4 regions of the Ruegeria sp. BG5 genome follow, and region 4 is predicted to be linked to each of the others. Evidence: riboswitches for the same ligand, from Rfam matches in the RefSeq annotation. Region 4 holds a riboswitch; each other region holds the start of a gene.

Region 1 (5,897 bases), on a different contig from region 4:
CGTGATCGAAACTGGGATAGCGCGCCAAAGCGGCCTGCGTGTCCTGGGCCAGCGCCGCGACCGGAGCACCCCCTGCCCCGCGAGGCGCAGGCGCATAGGTCGGTGCTGCGCGCGCTTCAACCGGTGCCGTGCCGTTACCGTGGATCGGCATACCGCCGCCCGGTCCGCCATTTGGTGGCGCAGGTGTATCCTGCAGACGTTTGATCAGTTCTTCCGGGCTGGGCAGGTCGGCCACATGGGTCAGACGGATCACTGCCATTTCGGCGGCCATCATGGCGTTGGGGGCGGCCGAGACCTCCTCCAGCGCCTTCAACAGCATTTGCCACATGCGGGTCAGTACTCGCATGGGCAGGGCGTCAGCCATCTGCTGGCCACGGGCGCGCTCGTCAGGGGATACCGTCGGATCCTCGGCTGCGTCCGGCGTGATTTTGACGACCGAGACCCAATGGGTGATCTCGGCCAGATCACGCAGCACCGCCAGCGGGTCGGCCCCTTCGGCATATTGCGCGCTAAGCTCGGTCAAGGCCCCGGCGGCATCGCCGCGCAGGATCATATCCATCAGGTCCAGCACCCGGCCACGGTCGGCCAGTCCCAACATGGCGCGGACCTGATTGGCGGTAGTTTCCCCGGCCCCGTGCGAGATCGCCTGATCCAGCAGCGAGGTTGCATCCCGGGCAGACCCCTCGGCCGCGCGGGTGATCAAGGCCAGCGCGTCCTCGGCAATCTCGGCCCCTTCGGCGCTGGCGATCTTTTGCAGCAGGCCGATCATATCCTCGGGCTCGATCCGGCGCAGGTCGAAGCGTTGGCAGCGGGACAGAACCGTCACCGGCACCTTGCGGATTTCGGTGGTGGCGAAGATGAACTTCACATGCTCGGGCGGTTCCTCCAGCGTCTTGAGCAGCGCGTTGAAGGCGCTGGTCGAGAGCATGTGAACCTCGTCGATGATATAGATTTTATAGCGGGCCGAGGCGGCGCGGTAGCGGACGCTGTCGATGATCTCGCGAATATCATTGACGCCGGTACGGCTGGCGGCGTCCATCTCCATCACGTCGACATGGCGGCCTTCCATGATCGCGGTGCAATGTTCGCAGACGCCGCAGGGTTCGGTTGTGGGGCCGCCCGCACCATCGGAGCCGATGCAGTTCATGCCCTTGGCGATGATCCGCGCCGTGGTTGTCTTGCCGGTGCCGCGAATGCCGGTCATGACAAAGGCTTGCGCTATGCGGTCGGCTTCGAACGCATTCTTAAGCGTGCGCACCATGGCATCCTGCCCCACCAGATCAGCAAAGGTTTCCGGACGGTATTTGCGGGCGAGAACCTGATAGGCGGGGCTGTCTGTGTCGGTCATGTCTGCTCTGGCGGATTCGGGACGTCGTCGCAGCGTAGTGGCCGCTGCCGCCCGCGTCCACCGCAGGGTCGGGGAAATTTGGTTTGGAAAGACCCGAGATCGGCGTAAACTGGAATCTCAGTATTTTTGAAGCACATTTTACAAGCAGGCTTGGGTTTGGGAGGAAATCTTTGATGTCGCAACTGGTCGTCTACGCGCTGCAAGTCGGAGGCGGAACACTTGCGCTGACCTCGATGCCGGGACGCGGCGGAGATTACGCGGGCGATCTGGATACTATTGCGGATTGGAAACCCGGTCTTGTGATCTCGATGACCACGGAAGTTGAGATGCTGCAGGACGGGGCCCGGACCTTTGGCAGTGACATTCAGGGCCGCGCCAGCAGATGGGTTCATTTGCCGGTCGAGGATTTTGGCGCCCCGCCGCGCGCCGTTCAGGATCGGTGGGGGTCGGTCAGCGCATCGGCGCGGCAGGCTTTGTCCGGCGGTGGCCGGGTGCTGGTGCATTGCCGGGGTGGGTGCGGGCGATCCGGTATGGTGGTCTTGCGCCTGATGCTGGAATGCGGGGAACCGGCAGACAAGGCGCTGGCCCGGTTGCGGGCCCTGCGCCCCTGCGCGGTGGAAACCGACGAGCAGATGGCATGGGCCACGAATGCGACCCACGCACCTTTGGATGCGCGCTCAGGCTGATACCCGTGCCGGTTCCTGGACTGGTCTTGAAGGTCTCAGGGCCAAGACCTCAAGCATGGCGCAAGGTGTTCTTGGCAAGGCCCCGGACGGAAGGGCCGCGCATGTCTCGTCAAAAATCAGGTCGGCATATGTATCCAGCGTTTGGATCGGCGTGTCCGCCTCGGTCCCGCAGAAGATGCGTATCTGTTCAGGTCCTGCGCGAAAGCGGGCCATGCACCCTTGCGCGCAATGAGTCAGGTCGCTGCTGCCTTCGATTTCAAATCCTTCGCTGGTGACGTGGTCGGCCTTGTTCATTGCCTCGGCCAGCGCGCGCGCCATGCGCGCCATTGCGGGGCAGGGCCCGCCTGTGCGTTGGCAAATGGTCGCCACGTATTTGTGGGTTTTTGTCTTCCAGATCATCCTGCGCCCTCCGCGCGGCGGACGGGGACGTTGGCAGGCGGTTCAGCTATGCGCTGTCAGGACCTGCCCGGACACCCCGCCCGAGTTTCGGTTACGTTGATGATGGCAGGTCTCCTGACTTGCGGGTCGTTGCTTTGCCGACCTTCCCAGCCTTTCGGCCAGTGGCATTCCGGCATCGCTTACCGCTTACAGTTGCGGGGGCAGTCGCGGCCTTGGTTCGTTCCGGTTTGACCGGGCAGAACCGCACCGTGTTCCCTTTTCATCCCGACCCATTGTGTGGATCGGAAACCATCACACAACCGCTAGCGTCTGTTCGCGTTCTGAGTCAAGCGCGGTTTTGGGTGTCACGTACACAAGTCTTGTGCCGGGCGACGTGTGGTCAAGTGGCAGCAGGGTTGACTCGGCTGCGGGTTGTTGTGCCTCTTGGGCAGGTAAACCGATTGGTTCAGAAAGGCCCGCAGGTTCGATGTTGGACACGCAGCAGCACGTGAAGATCGAGGATTTCCAGTTTCCCGCTGGTCCGGCCCAGCTGTCGGCGCGGATGTATCGGCCTTTTACTGATCCCGACACGGTGGTGGTTCTGAACGGGGCGACCGGTGTGCCGCGCGACTACTACCAGCACTTTGCCCGGTGGTTGGCAGCCCAGCGTGGCATGGCCTGCCTGACGTATGACTATCGCGATTTCGGTCACTCTGTTTCCGGCCCCATGCGCGACTCGCAGGTCACGATGTCGGACTGGGCCCTGATCGATATGCCCGCAGCACGGGCCGAGATGCGCCGAAGGTTTCCCGACGCCCGGCAGTGGAGCATTGGTCATTCCGTCGGCGGAATGCTGGGGCCGATTCAGCCGGATATCGACCAGATCGACCGGATGATCTGTGTTTGCTCGGGGTTGGTGACGCTGTCCGATCACCCATGGCCCTATCGGGGGTTGGCCTGGGCGTTCTGGCATGGGCATGTACCGCTGCTTGTGAAAGCCCTGGGGTATCTGCCCGGCAAAGCCATTGGGTTCGGTGCCGATCTGCCGGGCTCTGTCTATTGGCAATGGCGCAGGTGGTGCACCGCACCTTTGAATTATGTGCCTGAGATCGGGCAAAAACTGCCACTGGCGCGCTGGGCGGATCTGGGTGTTCCGGTAGATCTGTTCACCAGCGACGACGATCAGACCGTCCCGCCACAAGCCGTATGGCGTCTGGTGGATCTGTATGGGCCGGACGCGCGGCGGCACCTGTTGTCACCCAAGGAGTTCGGAGTGAAAGAGATCGGCCATATCGGCGCATTTGCCCGCCGGAATTCGGCAATCTGGCCCCGGTTGGTTGCCTGATTGTGCTGATGAGCGGATACGTGGGGGAAAGGTGAGAGGTTGGACATCGACCCAAGCGGGGCTCGTTGTGGCTGCTTCCTTCCGGACCTGACCAGGTTGGCGAGGCGCTCGCCCGCGCCAACCTCTCAGCGCTTGATATAGGGAAGCCTGGGGAAAATGACAACCCGTCAGAGTGTCAGCCGGATGCGTTCGAACCCCTGCGGGTCCGGGTCCAGAACGATAGGGTCGTAGTTCTGCAATTCGGGCAGGTACTTCAGCGCGCCGGGCCCCGTACTGAGGATTGCCTGAACCCCGGCCTGCGGCGTGTACGAAAACGGATAAACCGCCTGAGACAGCGGGTCGGCGGGCAGGTACCCGGTCAGATAATCGCGTAGGATTCGCTTGATATCTATTGCAGGCAGGTTGATCGGCTCTGCCGTTTCCACAAACGGGAAATGCCCGCCACCATTGGCGCGGTAATTGTTGAGCGCGACCACAAAATCCTGATTGGGGTCAAGCGTAGACCCGTCAATTCTGGCCTGCCGGATGCGGCGGTGAGAATTGTCGATCAACTGCCCCTGAGCGTCAAACCGGGCCGGGTAGAACGGGTCGATCTGGTAGGTCAGGCCAAAGAGAAGGTCGAAATTGTACCCAACCCGACCGGGGTCGATCAGATCGGTCTCGGCGTCGCGACGCATGGTGTTGAAAAGACCCGCCGACATCTCAAGCCAGTCCAGCACCTGAGCGCCGCTGACCTTCACCGCCCTCAGTTCGTTCGGAAAGACGTAAAGGTCCGCAATGTGGCGCAAACAAACCTCGCCCGCCGGGACATCGGTGTAATAGCGCGGCCCGGACCGACCGCCGCATTTATAGGGCGAAACGGCGGACAACATGGGCATATTGGCCAGTGCGGTGCCGGACAGATAGGGGCGCAAGGCGGCGGCCTGCGCCGAGGCCACCAATGCCAGCCCCCGATCAACGGCGCAAAAGCTGAAAAAGCTGTGCATCGGTTTTGCGATTCGCGCCACCGGCTCGGCCATCTTGGTGCGGGTTCGGGCGTGCACGGGTGCAAAAAGCCGGACCATGTCGGGGTCCTCTGGCGTTTCAGGGGCGGAGTTGTTTTGGCGAAGCGGTCTCAACCCGACCTGCTGGTCGGTGATTTGCCACCCGAGATCGGCAGAGTGGGACAGGTTCAGATCAATCACGCCCAGATGATTTCCTGCGGACCCGGGCATGACAACCGGTTTGCCATGGACCAATCCGGCCTCAGGGTCGACATGGGCCAGCCCCCGGTGGTCGTTGCCGGGAAGGGTCAGGTGTGTGTGCCCGGCCACTAGGGCGTCAATGCCGTCAATGGCGGCCAGTGGGATCACGGCATTCTCCAGCCCCGGTGCTTCCTGATCCTGACCGAGGCCGGAATGGGCCAGCGCGATGACCAGATCACACCCCGCCGATTTCAGGGTCTGCACGGTGCGTCGCGCCGCGCTCAGACAGTCCTCGACCGCGATGTCATCGCCCAGATGATGCGCTTCCCATTGCGTGGTCTGAGGGGGCAGAACCGACAACACGCCCACGCGGATGGGAATGTCTTGCCCGTTCAGCGAAATCGATCGGTCAAGCACCGCATGGCCCTGCCAGCTTTGCGAAACCTCCGACCGGCGGCGCATATTGCTGCACAGGACAGGACATGGAGCCTGATCAAGGACAGTGTCCAGCACCTCCAACCCAAAGCCGAAATCGTGATTGCCAAGCCCGACGGCGTCATAGTGCAGGGCCGCAAACCCTTGCATCATTGGATGGCCGTCAGGGTCCTGTGCCGCCTGATCGCCCAGCGGCGTGCCCTGAAGCGCATCGCCATTGTCGAACAGCAAAACAAGCGCGCCGTCTGCTTCTGCTCTCGCCGTGCGGATCAGACTGGCGGTTCGCGTGAATCCAATCGTGGGGTCCGGCTGATCCGAGTAATAGTCGAAACCGGTCAGATTCATGTGCAGATCAGTTGTCGCGAGGATACGAATATGCACATCCGAACTTTCAGTTTGACCCGGTCTAAAAGGTCCAGTTTTCACTCTTGAATTCTACTATTGGATGCTGGTGCTAAATCAAAATCAACAATTGGTAGACTTAATGCCAATGTTTCCAGGCCTGTGCAAGCATTGCCTCT
Region 2 (5,897 bases), on a different contig from region 4:
TGGCCAACTGCCGAAAATGGCAGCGTCGATTGCTCTGATCCCACCCTTCATCCTGTTGATCGCTTTGGTCGGGGTGCCGTTCTTTCGCAAGGTCTGGGGCTTTGACGACAAAACGGCCTTTTACGCCGCGATGCCTGGCGGGTTGCAAGACATGATCATCTTCGGCACCGAGGCCGGTGCCAATCCGCGCGCCCTGTCCCTGATCCATGGCACGCGCGTGCTGATCATCGTGACGCTCGCCCCGTTGCTCCTGACCCTGTTCTACGACGCTGACCTGACCAACCCCATTGGCGAACCCGCCCGCGACCTGCCTTTGCACGAACTGGCGCTGATGGTCGTCGCCGCCATTGTCGGCTGGAAAGGCGGTGAGCGGATCGGCCTGTTCGGAGCGTCCATTCTGGGCCCAATGATCCTGACTGCGGCCTTGTCACTGGGCGATTTCATCCACACCCGCCCACCGCGCGAGGCGATCCTTGTCGCGCAATTCTTTATCGGCTGCACCATCGGCGTGAAATTTATCGGTGTCACATGGGTCGAGCTGCGCAAAGTTGTGGCGGCGGGCTGCGCCTATGTTGTTGTGCTGGCCATACTTGCGGCAGCCTTCACGGCCCTTGTGACCACGTTGGGGTTCGGGCAACCGATCGAGGCCTTCCTCGCCTTTGCCCCCGGCGGGCAGGCTGAAATGACGGTCTTGGCCATCGTCTCGGGCGCGGATCTCGGGTTTGTCATTACCCACCATCTGACACGGATCGTTCTGGTGATCATCGGCGCGCCCATCGCGGCCAGTCTTCTGGTGCGCTGGTCCGGCTCTCGGGATTAGAGGGGTTTCGCAGTTTGATTTGGGTTCAATTCCTGCCGGGTTGCAATCCGACGCTGCGTGCTTTGCTGGCACCAGTAGACACAGCTTTGGCCTTATGAGACTGTGCTGCCGATGGTGTCCGACGCTCTGAGTCGGCTGAAAAGGGAATGCGGTGCGGGCAAACGCCCAAAGCCGCAACTGCCCCCGCAACTGTAAGCGGCGAGCGACCCCCGACAGACCACTGGATGACCCCGCTTGGGTTGTCCGGGAAGGACGGGGACAGCGAAGAACCGCAAGTCAGGAGACCTGCCATCTCCGGCGCATATGTGCCGCAGTCACCTTAACTCGGGCGGGGTGCCCGTGGACGGAGCGACAAGAGATGGACCGCACTGGCCAGACACCACTGTTGATGACCCACACAAGCCGCCCAAAAGCGCGGAGGGCGTCGTTATGCTTGACCTGACCATTTCCCAACTGGATACCGGCCACGTGCCACCGCAGCGCGCGCAAGAGCTGGGGCAGATGGGCTATATGCAATGGCTGGGCGGCCTGCCCGGTTCGGCAAACTACCACGCGCAGGCGCGGATTGCTTTGGCCAAGGCCAAACCGTTTGCCGAGACTTCTCCCGCCATCGCTGTGTTCTGCGACCTGCTGGCCCGATCCATGCAGATGCCCCTGGAACCATTGTTCCTGGCCCTGCCCGCAAAACAGCGCCGAGGGGGCCATCGCGCGCGCCGCGCCGCCTTGTGACCTCATGCGGGCAATTCAGCCTGTGCCACCGCCCGCATTTTGGACGATTTTGGCCGGGCAATGCTTTGACTGCTTATTGGTGATTTCGTTGGATATGCGCGACGAACAAGACACATTATGACGCAAGCTCATAATTTAGTCGAATAACAATCATTTCACCTCATAATGCCAACGCGCTATACCTTCGGCCCACACAGCCGATTGGATACCGCGAATGCTTGACTTTACCTTGCCCGACACACCCGCGCTCGCGACGCTGCGCGCATTGGCTGCCCAGCGCATCCTGATCCTTGACGGGGCCATGGGCACAATGATCCAGACGCTGAACATGACCGAAGAGGATTTTACCGCCAACGGTCACATCCATGGCCCCGGCTGTCGGCATCACTATCACCCGGATCATCCGCAACAGGGCAACAACGACCTGTTGGTGCTGACCCAGCCGCAGGCAGTTGAGGACATTCAATACGAGTTCGCAATGGCCGGGGCGGATATCCTTGAAACCAACACTTTTTCCTCAACCACCATCGCGCAAGCTGATTACGGGCTGGAGGCTGCGGTGCATGATCTGAACGTCGCAGGCGCGCAGGTGGCCCGGCGCGCGGCGGACCGGGCCACGGCTGAGGATGGCAGACCCCGGTTTGTGGCCGGGGCTGTGGGTCCGACGAACCGGACGGCCTCGATCAGCCCGGATGTGAACGATCCCGGATACCGAGCCGTCAGTTTCGATGATCTGCGCACAGCCTATGGCCAGCAGATCGACGGGCTGATCGAAGGAGGCTCTGACCTGATCCTGATCGAGACGATCTTTGACACGCTGAACGCCAAGGCGGCGATTTTCGCGGCCTTCGAGAGTTTCGCCAAGGCCGGACGCCGCCTGCCGCTGATGATCTCGGGCACGATCACCGATGCCTCGGGCCGGACGCTTTCTGGCCAGACGCCCACCGCCTTCTGGCATTCGGTCGCCCATGCGCGCCCTTTCACCGTCGGGCTGAACTGTGCCCTTGGCGCAGAATCCATGCGCCCGCATATGGCCGAGATTTCAAGCGTTGCCAGCGCGCTGACCTGCGCCTACCCCAATGCGGGCCTGCCGAATGAGTTCGGCCAGTATGACGAAACCCCGGGCCAGACCGCAGCACAAGTCGAAGAGTTTGCCCGCGATGGCATCGTCAACGTGGTTGGCGGTTGCTGCGGCACCACACCCGACCATATCCGCGCGATTGCGGATGCGGTTGCGCCCTTTGACCCCAGAAAGGTGCCCGCATGACCCGTCACCTGCGCCTCTCGGGGCTGGAACCCTTTGTCCTGACGCCCGACATCCCCTTTGTGAATGTGGGTGAGCGGACCAATGTCACCGGCTCGGCCCAATTTCGCAAACTGATCGTGAACCGCGACTATGCCGCCGCGCTGGACGTTGCGCGCGATCAGGTGGAAAACGGCGCTCAGATCATCGACATCAACATGGATGAAGGGCTGATCGACAGCAAACAGGCGATGGTCGAATACCTGAACCTTGTCGCGTCCGAGCCCGATATCGCCCGCGTGCCAATCATGATCGACAGCTCGAAATGGGAGGTGATCGAGGCCGGGCTGCAATGCGTGCAGGGCAAGCCGGTGGTGAACTCGATCAGCCTGAAAGAAGGCGAAGAGGCGTTTCGCCATCACGCGGGTCTGTGTCTGGCCTATGGTGCCGCCGTGGTGGTCATGGCGTTTGACGAGGCCGGTCAGGCCGATACCTTCGAACGCAAGACCGAGATTTGCGCCCGCGCTTATCGCATTCTGGTCGAGGATATGGGGTTCCCGCCCGAAGACATCATCTTTGACCCCAACATCTTTGCCGTCGCCACCGGGATCGAAGACCACGACAATTACGGTGTCGATTTTATCGAGGCGACCCGCTGGATAAGGCAGAACCTGCCCCATGCGCATGTCTCAGGCGGCGTGTCGAACCTGTCCTTCAGCTTTCGTGGCAATGAACCTGTGCGCGAGGCGATGCATGCGGTGTTCCTGTACCATGCAATTCAGGCCGGGATGGATATGGGCATCGTCAATGCGGGCCAACTAGCGGTCTATGACCAGATCGATCCCGACCTGCGCGAAGCATGCGAGGATGTGGTTCTGAACCGCCAGCCCAAATCCGGCGGCAGCGCGACCGAGAACCTGCTGGACATCGCCGAACGTTTCCGTGGTGACAAGCGCGAGGAGAAAGTCCGCGACCTGGCCTGGCGCGACTGGCCGGTCGAGAAACGGCTGGAGCATGCGCTGGTCAATGGCATCACCGAGTTCATCGAAGAAGACACCGAGGCCGCGCGCGCCGATGCGGAACGCCCCTTGCATGTCATCGAGGGTCCTCTGATGGCCGGGATGAACGTGGTGGGCGATCTATTTGGCGCGGGCAAGATGTTCCTGCCGCAGGTGGTGAAATCAGCCCGGGTGATGAAGCAGGCCGTGGCCGTGTTGCTGCCTTATATGGAGGAAGAAAAGCGCCGGAATGGCGGTGAGGGTCGGCAATCTGCGGGTAAGGTGCTGATGGCGACCGTGAAGGGGGACGTGCACGATATAGGAAAGAACATCGTCGGCGTTGTCCTGGCCTGCAACAATTACGAGATTTTGGATCTCGGCGTCATGGTCCCGCCTCAGAAGATCCTGCAAGTCGCACGTGAGGAAAAGGTGGACATTATCGGTCTGTCCGGGCTGATCACGCCGTCGCTGGACGAGATGGTGCATCTGGCCTCGGAAATGGAGCGCGAAGCGTTCGACATTCCGCTGCTGATCGGCGGCGCAACCACGTCGCGGGTGCACACGGCGGTCAAGATCGCGCCGCGTTACACGCATGGGCAGGCGGTCTATGTCACCGATGCCAGCCGCGCTGTCGGGGTTGTCGGCGCGTTGCTGAGCCCGACGCAGAAGCCCAATTATGTCGCCGGGATTCAGGCCGAATATGCCGATGTGGCCGACAAACACGAGCGCGGCGAGCGGGCCAAGAACCGCCTGCCTTTGGCCAAGGCGCGGGCCAATGCGCTGAAACTGGATTGGGATGCTTACGAGCCCGTTGCTCCGTCCTTCACCGGAACGCGCGTTCTGCAGGATTGGGATCTGGCCGAAATCGCCCGCTATATCGACTGGACGCCCTTCTTCCAGACCTGGGAAATGCGCGGTGTCTATCCCGGAATTCTTGAAGATGAAAAACAGGGCGCGGCGGCGCGGGCGCTTTTTGCCGATGCGCAGGCAATGCTGGATCAGATTATCGCAGAGCGCTGGTTCACACCCCGCGCGGTTGTTGGATTCTGGCCCGCCAACGCGGTTGGCGATGACATCCGGCTGTATACCGGCCCGGATCGCGCTGAAACTCTGGCCGCCCTGCACACGCTGCGCCAGCAGACCGTAAAACGCGGTGATCGACCGAATGTCGCGTTGTCGGATTTTGTCGCCCCGGAAGGCCATAGTGCGGACCATGTCGGCGGGTTTGTCGTCACGGCGGGACCGGAGGACTCTGACATTGCCGAGCGGCTGGACAAGGTCAACGACAATTACGGCGCGATCCTCGTCAAGGCTCTGGCCGATCGGATCGCCGAAGCCATGGCCGAGATGCTGCATGAAAGGGTCCGGCGTGAATTTTGGGGTTACGCAAAGGGTGAAGACTTCGACCCACAGGCCCTGATCAGCGAACCTTATGCCGGTATCCGCCCCGCGCCGGGCTATCCGGCCCAGCCCGATCACACCGAAAAACGCACGCTGTTCAGCCTGCTGGACGCCGAGGCCGCGACCGGAGTGGCGCTGACCGAAAGCATGGCGATGTGGCCCGGTTCATCTGTCTCCGGGCTCTATGTCGGGCACCCGGACAGCTATTATTTTGGTGTTGGCAAAGTGGAACGCGATCAGGTCGAGGACTACGCCCAGAGAAAACGGATGACCGTGGAAGAGGCCGAACGCTGGCTGGCCCCGGTGCTCAACTACGTCCCGGCCAAGGCATCGCGCAAGGCAGCCGCGTAAGGTGATATGTTGTCAGTCAATCGCCGGGCTAAGAAGTCAGCAAACCCGACAGTTTGCGCGCACCGTCCTGTAGCAAGGCAAGAAATTGTTTCAAACTGTTCAGATCATGGCGCTGCGTCGGCGCATGAACGGACAGAGTGGCGGCCAGCCTGTTGTTCTTGTCTATGACCGGGACCGCAATGGCCGTCATACCGGGCATGAACTCCTCATCATCTGTCGAATACCCGTTCTGTGCGACGCGGGTTATTTCGGCCCGCAAGGCCTGGGGCTTCGTTATCGTGCGGTCGGTATTCGGGCTGAGGTTACCTGCGGAAAGAAACCCATCCAAAGTGCTCGGGCGCAGGGTCGACAAATA
Region 3 (5,897 bases), on a different contig from region 4:
CCTGTCACACCACGGCAAGTATTTGATTTTACTTGAAAAGGCGAGTTGGCGGAGTGGTGACGCAGCGGATTGCAAATCCGTGTACACCGGTTCGATTCCGGTACTCGCCTCCACTTCCTTCAATACCTTCACCTCGCGACGCAAAGACGAAAGCGCGCCCCTCTTAGGAATCGCGCCCCGCCGGGATAACCTCATAACCCGGTTCTTCAGGTTCATCGTCCTGCATTTCAGGTGGAAAGCCGGGCGCGCGGATGTCGAGGCCGGTGGCGTCTTCCAGGCGTTTGATGATGTTGGGCGACAGTTCGCGTTCGCCGTAGCGTGCGATGCCGTCCTCGAAGATCTTGATCATGATCGGGTTGATCTCAAGCGGGACACCCGCGCGGTCGGCGACGTCCTGAAACAGGCCGATATCCTTTTTGACAAGGTCCATGGTAAAGGAAATATCGCGCGAGCCGTTCAGGATGACCTGGCTTTCGGTCTCATGCACAAATGAGGTGCCAGACGAGATCTTGATCGCCTCATAGGTCGTGTTCAGGTCCATCCCGGCGGCTTTGGCGGTCACCAGCGCTTCGGCGCAGGTGATCAGGTTGGCGGTGGCCAGATAGTTGGTCAGAACTTTCAGAACCGAGGCCGAGCCGAGATCGCCGGTATGCAACACCCGACGGCCCATCGTTGTCAGGAAGGGCAGGATTCGCTCAAAAGTATCCCGGTCGCAACCCGCGAAGATCGAGATATTGCCGGTTGCCGCCCGGTGGCATCCGCCGGAAACGGGGCAATCAACCGCCGCCCCGCCCCGTTCGATGACCATGGCACCCAGCCGCTTGGCCTCGGCCTCGTCGGTGGTGGACATTTCCATCCAAATTTTGCCGGGGCCGACCTCGGGCAACATCTCCTGCATCACCGCGTCCGAGGCGGCAGGCGATGGCAGGCAGGTGATCACCGCGTCGCAATCGTGCATCAGCTGGGCCGGGCTTTCGGCGGCCTTTGCGCCCTTTTCGACGAATTCTGCCACCAGGTCTGCATTGAGGTCATGGACCGTCAGGTCGATCCCGTTGCGCAGCAATGAGCCCGAGAGTTTTCCGCCCACATTTCCAAGTCCGATGAACCCAACTTTCATTATTCGCGTCTCCCTGCGTGTTTTCCGGTATGCGACCATGTCGCGGGCACCGCGTCATGCCGCCCAGCGACGCTGGCAGGTCGCTTTTCATCCTAGCCACGCGATGGTGGTCGCATCGCGCTTGACAACCTGCCCGCACGTGCCGCATGTCCCTGTCGTTGGTGTCGGCGACAGCCGATGAAAAGGGAATGCGTCAACGGTTTATCCGCCAAACGCAGCCGCCCCCGCGACCGTGACCGGAGAGGGTGCCCAATGCCACTGGCCTGCCAGGCCGGGAAGGCGGGACATCCGACAGAGGAGCCAGACGAACCGGGCCTCTGACATCCGCAAGCCGGGAGACCTGCCAGCACCCGAAGTTGAAACCGGGCGGGGTGTTCCGGTGTCGGGTCCATGTGCATCGCGTGGCCCGCATGAAACCCCGTCCCCCGCGAAGAGGATTTGGGGGGATGAGAGACATGACCGAGACTGCGCCGGTCGAGCTGCTGGTTTGCACCACGTGCCGCCGTGGTCTGCCCATCGAGGATGATGACCAGCGCCCCGGCACATTGCTGCACAAAGCGCTGGAACAGGCGGACCTGCCCGAGGGCGTCACACTGAAAGCCGTCGAATGCCTGTCGAATTGCGATCAGGGCTGTTCCATCGTGCTGCGTGGCGGGCCGGATCGCTGGACCTTTGTCTATGAGAACCTCAACGAAACCGATCACGTTGACGTCATCGTCGACGGAGCGACCAAGTATCTGGCCACCGAGGACGGCTTGGTCAAATGGCGCGAGCGCCCCGAACATTTTCGCAAAAACTGCGCCTCGCGCATTCCCCCGATTGGAGCCCTGAAATGAGCAACCTCGAAAAACTCCCCGTCACCGTCATCACCGGCTTTCTGGGCTCGGGCAAAACGACGCTGGTCAAGCATCTGATGCAGAACCCGCAAGGCAAACGTCTGGCCGTGGTGGTCAACGAGTTCGGCGATGTGGGCGTTGATGGCGACATCCTGAAATCCTGCGCGATCCCGGATTGCCCGGCGGAAAACATCATGGAACTGGCCAATGGCTGCATCTGCTGCACCGTGGCCGATGACTTCATCCCCACCATCGAGGCGCTGATGGCGCTGGAGCCGCGCCCGGATCATATCCTGATCGAAACTTCAGGCCTCGCCCTGCCGAAACCGCTGCTGAAGGCGTTCGACTGGCCCGATATCCGGTCGAAGATCACCGTGGACGGCGTGATCGCCTTGGCAGATGCCGAGGCTGTCGCCGCCGGTCGCTTCGCCCCGAATGTCGAGGCGGTGGATGCCCAGCGCTTGGCCGATGACTCGATCGACCACGAAACACCTTTGTCGGAGGTGTTCGAGGACCAGATCTCCTGCGCCGACATCATCCTGCTGACCAAACCCGATCTGGCCGGTCCCGAAGGTGTGGCGAAAGCCAAAGAAATCATCGCGGCCGAAGCCCCGCGCCCTCTGCCCGTGGTTGAAGTGGCCGAAGGTGCCGTGGACGTGCGCGTCGTGCTGGGCCTTGAGGCCGCCGCCGAGGATGACATGGACGCTCGACCGTCGCATCACGACGGCCACCACGACCACGAGCATGACGATTTCGAAAGCATCATCGTCGAACTGCCGGAACAGACCGAACCCGCCGATCTGGTCGCCAAGATCGAACGTCTGGCGAATGAGCTGAACATCCTGCGCGTCAAGGGCTATGCCGCCGTTCAGGGCAAACCCATGCGTCTGCTGGTGCAGGCCGTCGGTGCCCGCGTCCGGCACCAATATGACCGCCCCTGGGAGCCCGGCGAGGACCGTCGCTCACGTCTGGTCGTGATTGCCGAGCATGACGACATCAAAGAGGCCGCGATCCGCGATATCCTCGTGGGTGTGACCGAGGCTGCCGAGTAAACCATGCACGTCGTCTTCCGCGAAAGCCACGGGTTAGAGGAAACCGAGACCCCGACCGATCTGGGCCAGAGCCCGGCGGATCTGGTGGTGCTGTCGTTCTCGGACAGTGACCTCGGCGCCTTTGCGGCGGGCTGGCATCGCGGTGGCGGCCCCGAGGGGCGGATGCCGACGATGCGGCTGGCGAACCTAACGGCGCTCAAGCACCCTCTGTCGGTCGATACCTATGTGGAACAGACGCTGGAGGGCGCAAAGGGTATACTGATCCGCCTGATCGGCGGTGTGCCCTACTGGTCCTACGGGTTGCAACAGGTTCTGGCACTGGCGCAGGCCAAGGGCATCGCGCTGGCGGTCCTGCCTGCGGACGGGCGCGAGGATACGCGGCTGGATGACTATTCCACCCTGCCCATCTCGACCCTGCGGCGATTGGCGCATCTGTGCGACACCGGCGGAGAGGTCGCGGCGCAGGCCGCCCTGGCGCAAATGGCGCTGGCGGCGGGGCTTTATGCCGGGCCGGTGATGGGGGCCAAGACGTTGCCCGAATGCGGCGCGTGGTGCCCGGATCGCGGCGTGATCCCGGTGGATGCCGCCTTCACGGGCGATGCAAAACGCATCCTTGTGACCTTCTACCGGGCCTATCTGACCTCAGCCGACACCGCTCCTGTCGCGGCTCTGATCCGCAGCCTCCGCGTGCGGGGTTTTGAGGCGGTGGGCCTGTTCGCTCCGTCTCTGAAAGCGCCCGCAGCAGCCGATTGGCTGCGTGAGCAGGTCGTGGCGCTGGCCCCGTCGGCCATCATCAACGCCACCTCATTCTCGGGCAAAGGCGCGTCGGGCACCTCGCCTCTGGACGCCGCCAACGTGCCGGTATTTCAGGTCGCGCTGGCCACCTCGCGCCGCAAGGCATGGGCCGAGGCGGAACGCGGGCTATCCCCCGCCGACCTCGCCATGCATGTGGTACTGCCCGAAGTGGACGGGCGGATTTCAGCGGGCATCGCCTCGTTCAAGGAACCGGGCAAGCGCGACCCGCATCTGGAATATTCCCGTTTCGCCCACCGGGCCGAGCCCGAGCGGATCGAAGCGATCATCGACCGCGTGTCAGGCTGGCTTAACCTGCACGACAAACCCAAAGCCGATCAGACGCCTGCGCTGGTGCTGTCCACCTATCCCGGCAAGGACTGGCAGATGGCCCATGCGGTAGGCCTCGACGCGCTGACCTCGGCCGAGGCGATGCTGTCCGATCTGCAAGGCGCAGGCTATGACACCACCCCTGCCGAGCCGATTGCCGATGCGCTGCCGGATGTCCGGATTTCATGGCCGCTGCAGGACTACCTGACCGCATTGGCCGAATTGCCCGAAACCCTGCGCAGTGATCTGCAATCCGTCTGGGGCAAGCCCGAAGATGATCCGGCCTGCGCCGATGGAGCCTTCCATTTCACCGCCCTGCGACGCGGCAAGGCCCTGATCGCACTGCAACCGGAACGCGGCTCGCCCGAGCTGCGCGATGACGATTACCACGACCTCTCGCGCACTCCGCGCCACGGCTATGTGGCGTTTTACCTGTGGCTGCGCCAAGGGCTGGGTGCGGATGCGCTGATCCATATCGGCGCGCATGGCACGCTGGAATGGCTGCCCGGCAAATCCGTCGCCCTGTCCGCCGATTGCTGGCCCGAGGCGCTGATCCGCGATCTGCCGGTCATCTACCCGTTCATTGTCAACGACCCCGGCGAGGCCGCGCAGGCCAAACGCCGGATCGGGGCCGTCACGCTGGGCCATATCCCGCCCGCGCTCAAGGAAAGCGGTACGCCGGATCGGATGGTGCGGCTGGAATCTCTGCTGGACGAGTTTTCAAACGCCGATGGGCTGGACCCCAAGCGCCGCGACCGCCTGCAAGAGGATATCCGGGATGAGGCGCAGGCCATCGGGCTGGAAAGCGACCTGGACCTCGATCAGGCCACCTGTACCGCCGAGGCGATTACCCGCATCGACCGCTTTGTCTGTGACATCAAGGAAAGCCAGTTCGGCGACGGGCTGCATGTCTTTGGCCGGGTGCCCGACGTGACCGGCAATTTCGACCCCGCGCCCTCGGCCCATGCCGAACGCACCGCTTTGCTGGACGCATTGGCGGGCAAACGGATCGAGGCTGGCCCTTCGGGTTCCCCCTATCGGGGTCGGTCGGATGTGCTGCCCACCGGGCGCAACCTCTACACCACCGATCCACGGTCCGTGCCCACGCGTGCCGCCTATACCCAAGGGGTCAAACTGGCCGAGGAACTGGTGCGGAGGCATTTGCAGGAAGAGGGCGATTATCCCAAGGGGCTGATCGTCGACCTCTGGGGCTCGGCCACCATGCGCACCGCCGGGGAAGAATTCGCCATGGCGCTGCACCTGCTGGGCGTCAAGCCGGTCTGGGACAAGGGGTCCGAGCGCGTCTCAGGCATCGAAGTTCTGCCGATCACCGACCTCAGCCGCCCGCGTCTGGATGTCACCCTGCGCGTCTCGGGACTTTTCCGCGACGTGTTCCCGACGCTCTCTGCGCTTTACGGTCAAGTGGTGCGGGTCTTGTCCGAACGGGATGAGGCACCGGACTGGAACCCCTATGCCGGGCAGGCCCCGGCTGCGCGCGTGTTCGGCCCCGCGCCGGGCAGCTATGGCGTGAACATGACGCAACTGTCTGAAATTTATACGGATGAGGCCCGCACGCAGGCGGGTGAAGCATGGTTGCAGGCCAGTTCCTATGCGCTGGAAGGCGAGCATATCGCGCAGGACGTCGATGGGATCACGCAGCGCGTCGCCAATGCCGACAGCTTTGTCCACCTGCAGGACCTGACCGAGACCGACCTGCTGCTGGCCAACGATTACGCCACGCACGAGGCCGGGTTTGCAGCGGCCAAAAAG
Region 4 (5,897 bases):
AGGATCTGGATTGGATCATTCCCGGGCCGGAAACCCATGCCGAGAAGGTGCCCTTGTTGCTGAAGGCCGGGCCGTCGGTGGTGATTGTGACGCGGGGCAGTCAGGGGGCGTCGGGCTATCTGGCGGACGGGTCCGAGACATCGGTGGCGGTCAAACCGGTGCAGGTTGTCGATACTGTGGGCGCCGGCGATACGTTCAACGCGGGCGTTTTGGCCGAACTCCACCGCGCCGGGCACCTGAGCAAAGAGGGCCTGCGCGCCTTGACGCCTGATAGCCTGCGCGCGGCTTTGTCCCTGGGCGCAGAAGTGGCCGCCGTCACCGTATCCCGCGCCGGGGCAAATCCGCCCTGGGCGCATGAGCTTTGATCCCACGAGGGAACCGACATGAAACGATCCGACATCAACGACATCAAGACCGAGGCGCAGGCCTTCATCAAATCCTTCGGCGCGGTCCTGCCGCCCTTCGCCGACTGGTCCCCTGATCAGATGCGCAGCGCAAAGGCCGACACGATCCGCGCCCGTGGTTTGGGCTGGGACATTACCGATTACGGTCAGGGCAAGTTTGATGAACTGGGCCTGTTCCTGTTCACCCTGCGCAATGGCGACGTGAATGATCTGAACCAGGGTCGCGGTATGCTTTATGCCGAGAAACTGCTGATTTCGCGCGACAAACAATTGTCTCCGATGCACCGCCATATCATCAAGGCCGAGGACATTATCAACCGGGGCGGCGGTGATCTGGTGATGGAGATCTACGCCTCGGACACCGAAGGCGGCATTGATCGCGACAATCCGGTGGTTGTGCCCAGCGACGGCTGCGATGTCACCATCACCCCCGGCGAGTTGCTGCGCCTGAAACCCGGCGAAAGCGTGACCCTGATGCCCGGTATCTGGCATGCTTTTTGGGCCGAGCGTGGGGATTGTCTGATCGGTGAGGTCTCAACCGTCAATGACGACCGCACGGACAATGTGTTCGAACAACCGATCCCCCGGTTCGCGACCATTGAAGAGGACGCAGCACCGGAATTTTTGCTGGTTGCGGATTACTAAACACTCAGTCCGCGCCGCCAAAATCTCGGTCAGAACGCTTGACAATTAAATCCGCGACAGACTAGCTGACCAGCGATGGTTCCCGTTGCGATGCCTGCGGGATGAAAATGGGAATACGGTGCGGCCCTGCGGCCAAATCCGTGACTGCCCCCGCAACTGTAAGCGGAGAGCGACGCCAAATCACCACTGGCCTGAACAGGTCGGGAAGGTTGGCCAAGCCATGACCCGCAAGTCAGGAGACCTGCCATCACCTGTGCAACCAACCCGGGGCGGGGCGTCCTGGAAGGAGGATTTGATGGCTCAATTTTTCGCCTGCGGGCGTGGCTTCTTCTTTTCGCGCGGTTTCCGCAGCGGGGACAGCCATGTCATCCCAAGCTGACCACTTCGTCCTGATCTGTTCGACCTGTCAGGGTGAAATCGAAGCCAAGGCAGCCAAGGCCAGTTTGGACGCAACCTTACCACCGGGGTTTGCGACCCGGTTGATTGCCTGCATGGCAGGGTGCGAACGCCCCTTGACCGTTGGGCTGCAAGCCGAAGGCAAGGCGCAATACCTGTTCGGCGATATCCAAAGCCCCGCCGATCTGGACGCGATTGCCGCCTTCGCCCGCCAGTTCCGCGACAGTGCCGACGGCTGGACCAGCGCAGCCGACCGGCCCCCTGCCCTGCTTTACAAAACTCTGGCGCGTCTGCCGCGCCTTTCGACAGAGGGCAAGATATGAGTTTTCTGGTTGCCAAGGGGCTCGAATACTACGCCCTGAATGGGGATGTGTTGCTACAGGATGTCTCCTTCTCATTGGATGAGGGGTCGATCCTGGCCATTGCCGGGCCAAACGGGGCCGGGAAAACCACGCTGTTGAACCTGCTTTGCGGCCTCGAACGTCTGGCCCTGGGCGATGTGACGATCAAGGGGCAAAGCCTGCGTCAATTGTCCGCCCCGGAACGGGCACGCACCATCGCCGTGGTCGGGCAGCAGGAACTGCCTGACGGCCGGTTGAAACTGCGCGACTATGTGGCCCTTGGGCAAATCCCGATTCAGGCCGACCGGTCCGCCGAGGATCATAAGGCCGATCTTGAGCGGGTGCTTGAGATCACCGAACTGGTCCCGCTGGCCGATAAACCGATGCAACGTCTGTCCGGCGGGGAACGTCAGCGGGCGCATATCGCACGGGCTCTGGCGCAAAGGCCATCGCTTTTGTTTCTGGACGAGCCGACAAACCACCTCGACCCCGACGCCAAGGGCCACATGCTGTCGCTGGTGGCCGAACTGGGCGTGACGGTTGTGATGATCGTGCACGATCTGGTCATGATCCCCGAATTCGCCACCCATGTCGCTTTGATGAAGGCAACCCGCATGACCGGCTTCGGCCCGGTTCCCGAAGTTCTAACACCCGAGCGTGTGCGCGATACGTTTGGCGTTGACTACCTGTGTTTCCAGCACGAAGGGCGCGTGATCCCGGCGCTGGATATCCGAAAACGAAAGCTGTCATCTTAACAGGAGAATTTGATGATGCAGAAATTCTGGTCCGTAGTCCTTGTTTCGGGCCTCGCGAGTGGTGCGGCGGCACATGAAGTGACCGTCGACAATTGCGGAGAACCACTGGTGTTCGACGGCACGCCCGAGCGGATTGTCGTGCACGACATGAACATGACCGACATGGCCTTTGCGCTGGGTTTGCAGGACAAGATTGTCGGCCTGACCGGCATTACCGGCTGGTACAAGACCAGCCCGGATTTCGATGCAAAACGCGGTGACATCCCGGAACTGGCGCCCAAATACCCCACCGTCGAAAATCTGGTCGCGGTCGAGCCGGATATGTTCTTTGCCGGTTGGTATTACGGCATGCAGCCGGGTGGCGAAGTCACCCCCGACACGCTGGAACCCTTTGGCATCAAAACCATGGTCCTGACCGAAAGCTGCGTTCACCTGAACAAGGACCGCCCCGAAGCCAGCATGGACCTTCTGTTCGATGACGTGCTGCGTCTGGGCAAGGTGATGCATGTGGAAGACAAGGCCGAAGCGTTGGTTTCGGGCTGGAAAGACCAGCTGGCGGCCATCGAATCCAAAACCGCAGACCTGCCGAAACCCCGCGTCTTCCTGCTGGACGGTCCCGCCGATGCGCCCTTTACCGCCGGTAAATTCGCCATTCCAGACGCCATGATCGAGGCTGCGGGCGGTGTCAGCGTCACCCATGACATGGACACCAGCTGGGGTCGCACCTCATGGGAAGCAGTGGCCGCCGCAAACCCCGAATTTCTGGTCCTACTGGACTATCAGACCGGGAACGGTGCCGAGGACACGTTCAAGTTTCTGCAGGAGCATCCGGCCATGTCCCTGACCGATGCCGTCAAGAACGAACGCTGGATCGGTCTGCGCTATGAAGAGCTGACACCGGGACCGGCAAATATCGACGCCATCGAAAAGATGGTTTCGGCCATGCACCCGGAGCTCAACTAAAATGGCTCAAACGGGGCGTGCGGTCCTGCTGGGGGCGGTCATTCTGACCGCCCTTTTGCTGCTGTCCGTTGTCTATGGCACGACATCCATTCCTGTCGCAGACGTAGGCACAGCGATCATGCTGGGCACCGGATTGACCGAAGGCGAGATGTCCCCCCTGCATCGGATCGTGTTCGACCTGCGCCTGCCCCGCGCCCTATTCGCGGCGGTCATTGGCGCTGGTCTGGGTGTGGTCGGCGTGGTGCTGCAAACGACCACGCGCAACGATCTGGCCGACCCGTTTCTGTTTGGCCTGTCTTCGGGCGCAGCCGCCGGGGCGGTTCTGGTCATCACGGTAACCGGGGACGTGCTTGGCATCTGGACCCTGCCGCTTGCTGCCTTCTGTGGCGGCTTGATCGCGTCAGGCATCGTTCTCGCGCTGGTTCAGGGCTTGCGCACAAGCGCGCCGGAAAAGCTGATCCTTGCAGGGCTTGCGGTCTCGTTCCTGTTTTCTGCCATCACCAACTATCTGATTTTTTCCGGCGACAGTCGTGCCGCGCATTCGGTGATCTTCTGGATGCTGGGCGGTCTTGGCCTCGCGCGGTGGGAGACCTTTCCCCTTGTCCTGATCGGGCTTGCGATGATCCTGGGCTATTCACTCTATCGCAGCCGCTGGCTGGACGCGCTGCTGACCGGGGATTTCACAGCCGCGACGCTGGGTATTCCGGTTCAGGGCCTGCGGTTTCGGATGTTCTTTGTTGCGGCTTTGGCCACGGCAAGCTTTGTCTCGGTCGCGGGCGTCATTGGCTTTGTCGGCCTGATGGTCCCTCACATCGCCCGAGGCATTGCCGGAACGCTGCACCGTAATCTGCTGGTAACCTCGGCCATCGTGGGTGCGATCCTGCTGACCCTGTCCGACATCCTGTCGCGCCTGTTGCTGGCCCCGCAGGAATTGCCCGTCGGCATCGTCACCACATCCATCGGATCGCTGTTCGTCTTCCTGTACCTGTTCAAATCCGCCCGAAACGACTAAGCCTAGTGCGTGCCGCGTGGTACGAAATAGGGATCGACCATGATCGTCTCGCTGGCTTTTGCGGGATCGGCCAGCCTGCATTCCAGCAGCGCAATGACCTGATCGACAGCCTCAGCAATCGGGTTGTTGACCGTGCTCAGGTTGAAGATCGGCCATCTGGCCATTTCGATGTCGTCAAACCCGACCAGCGACAGCGCGTTTGGAACGTCCAGACCCATCTCGCGCGCCGCTGTCAGCGCCCCGATTGCGCTGGCATCATTGGCGCAGATCAGCGCGTCCAGCCTGTGCTGACCCAGCAAGGTAAGCGCGATGTCCCGCCCGGTCTCGACCGTGAAATCTCCGGTCTCTTCCGCCACCAGTCCAAGGCCCGCGCGTTCCAGCACCTCGATCACACCTGCCCTGCGCTCGGCCGAGGATGAGAAACTGGGCGCACCACCCAGAAATCCAAACCGTGTCCGACCTTTCCGGATCAACGCTTCGGTCGCAAGTCGCGTACCTTCGGCATTGCGACAGCACACGTTGTCGACCCCTGGCGCCTTCACAATGCGCCCTGCAGAAATCATTGGCACGCCCAGCTTGCTGCATCGTTTGACCAGCGCCTGAGGCATACTGCCCCCGCGCAGGATCAAAGCATCAAGCGGATAGCGCAAAACCTGCTCGATCGCGTCTTCTGCACGCTGATCCCCACCGTCAATGAGAATCGGCCATTTGTTCAACGCGTTCAGTTTGCCGACCAAAGCGCGGACAAATTCGGAATCAAAATCGCTGCGCATATTGCCGACAAACACCGCCACAAGGTGCGAGCGTCCGTCCTTCAGACCAGCGGCCAAAGCGTTTGGCTGATAGCCCATACGTTCAGCCATATCCTCGATTATTTTTCTTTTATTTTCATCAAGATACGCGCCGGGCGTAAAAGCGCGGGAAACGGCCGAACGAGACACCCCAGCCGCGTCTGCGACGGCCTGCGCAGTGACCCTGCGGCGCCTTTCGGCGGGTTTGTCACGATCCTGAACCACGCTCAACCTGTCCTTCGATTTGGTGGAATTTGTCAATATTGCTAGAAATCTTTCACCGAACTGTCATACGTTAACACTATGTGGGCACGTGTGCAGATTCCAGACGCGTCCATGATGCAGGTCGGAGGCTGCGCGCATCAAACGCCGCAGGGGAGCCTGCACAATAACCTGGCACAAATTTGCCACCGGTCCCTTAGCTGCAAGGGGCCGACACCGAACCGGAGGATCGAAATGACCAAACTGAAGTTTTGCGCAACGGCTGCCGCACTCGCGTTCACCGCGACCACAGTCTTTGCAGAAACCGAAATCACCTGGTGGCACGCACATGGCGGGCAATTGGGCGAGACCGTCAACAAGGTGGCCGA

Evidence for each region. A riboswitch is a leader RNA that binds a small molecule or an ion and turns the genes downstream of it on or off. The one in region 4 is predicted to bind cobalamin.
Region 1: linked by a shared signal. The riboswitch ahead of ACR0KX_RS17865 (hypothetical protein) and the one ahead of ACR0KX_RS12895 (DUF1636 domain-containing protein) in region 4 are both predicted to bind cobalamin.
Region 2: linked by a shared signal. The riboswitch ahead of ACR0KX_RS00565 (hypothetical protein) and the one ahead of ACR0KX_RS12895 (DUF1636 domain-containing protein) in region 4 are both predicted to bind cobalamin.
Region 3: linked by a shared signal. The riboswitch ahead of ACR0KX_RS10135 (DUF1636 domain-containing protein) and the one ahead of ACR0KX_RS12895 (DUF1636 domain-containing protein) in region 4 are both predicted to bind cobalamin.

The regions. Positions count from the first base shown of each region.
Region 1 covers NZ_JBQFTC010000007.1:46,426-52,322, reverse strand. Annotated here, with positions in the region: gene ACR0KX_RS17875 (DNA polymerase III subunit gamma/tau) at 1-1,348, opposite strand, end outside; gene ACR0KX_RS17870 (protein-tyrosine phosphatase family protein) at 1,522-2,034, shown strand; gene ACR0KX_RS17865 (hypothetical protein) at 2,026-2,433, opposite strand; cobalamin riboswitch at 2,521-2,741, opposite strand; gene ACR0KX_RS17860 (alpha/beta fold hydrolase) at 2,900-3,757, shown strand; RNA gene ffs (signal recognition particle sRNA small type) at 3,787-3,885, opposite strand; gene ACR0KX_RS17850 (bifunctional 2',3'-cyclic-nucleotide 2'-phosphodiesterase/3'-nucleotidase) at 3,925-5,757, opposite strand.
Region 2 covers NZ_JBQFTC010000001.1:124,996-130,892, reverse strand. Annotated here, with positions in the region: gene ACR0KX_RS00570 (AbrB family transcriptional regulator) at 1-820, shown strand, start outside; cobalamin riboswitch at 916-1,127, shown strand; gene ACR0KX_RS00565 (hypothetical protein) at 1,250-1,549, shown strand; gene ACR0KX_RS00560 (homocysteine S-methyltransferase family protein) at 1,764-2,816, shown strand; gene metH (methionine synthase) at 2,813-5,542, shown strand; gene ACR0KX_RS00550 (IclR family transcriptional regulator) at 5,571-5,897, opposite strand, start outside.
Region 3 covers NZ_JBQFTC010000001.1:2,121,965-2,127,861, forward strand. Annotated here, with positions in the region: tRNA gene ACR0KX_RS10125 (tRNA-Cys) at 40-113, shown strand; gene ACR0KX_RS10130 (NAD(P)-dependent oxidoreductase) at 164-1,156, opposite strand; cobalamin riboswitch at 1,260-1,479, shown strand; gene ACR0KX_RS10135 (DUF1636 domain-containing protein) at 1,573-1,953, shown strand; gene cobW (cobalamin biosynthesis protein CobW) at 1,950-3,005, shown strand; gene cobN (cobaltochelatase subunit CobN) at 3,009-5,897, shown strand, end outside.
Region 4 covers NZ_JBQFTC010000003.1:161,934-167,830, reverse strand. Annotated here, with positions in the region: gene ACR0KX_RS12905 (carbohydrate kinase family protein) at 1-365, shown strand, start outside; gene ACR0KX_RS12900 (D-lyxose/D-mannose family sugar isomerase) at 384-1,049, shown strand; cobalamin riboswitch at 1,109-1,312, shown strand; gene ACR0KX_RS12895 (DUF1636 domain-containing protein) at 1,412-1,768, shown strand; gene ACR0KX_RS12890 (ABC transporter ATP-binding protein) at 1,765-2,541, shown strand; gene ACR0KX_RS12885 (ABC transporter substrate-binding protein) at 2,554-3,504, shown strand; gene ACR0KX_RS12880 (iron ABC transporter permease) at 3,506-4,516, shown strand; gene ACR0KX_RS12875 (LacI family DNA-binding transcriptional regulator) at 4,519-5,532, opposite strand; gene ACR0KX_RS12870 (extracellular solute-binding protein) at 5,764-5,897, shown strand, end outside.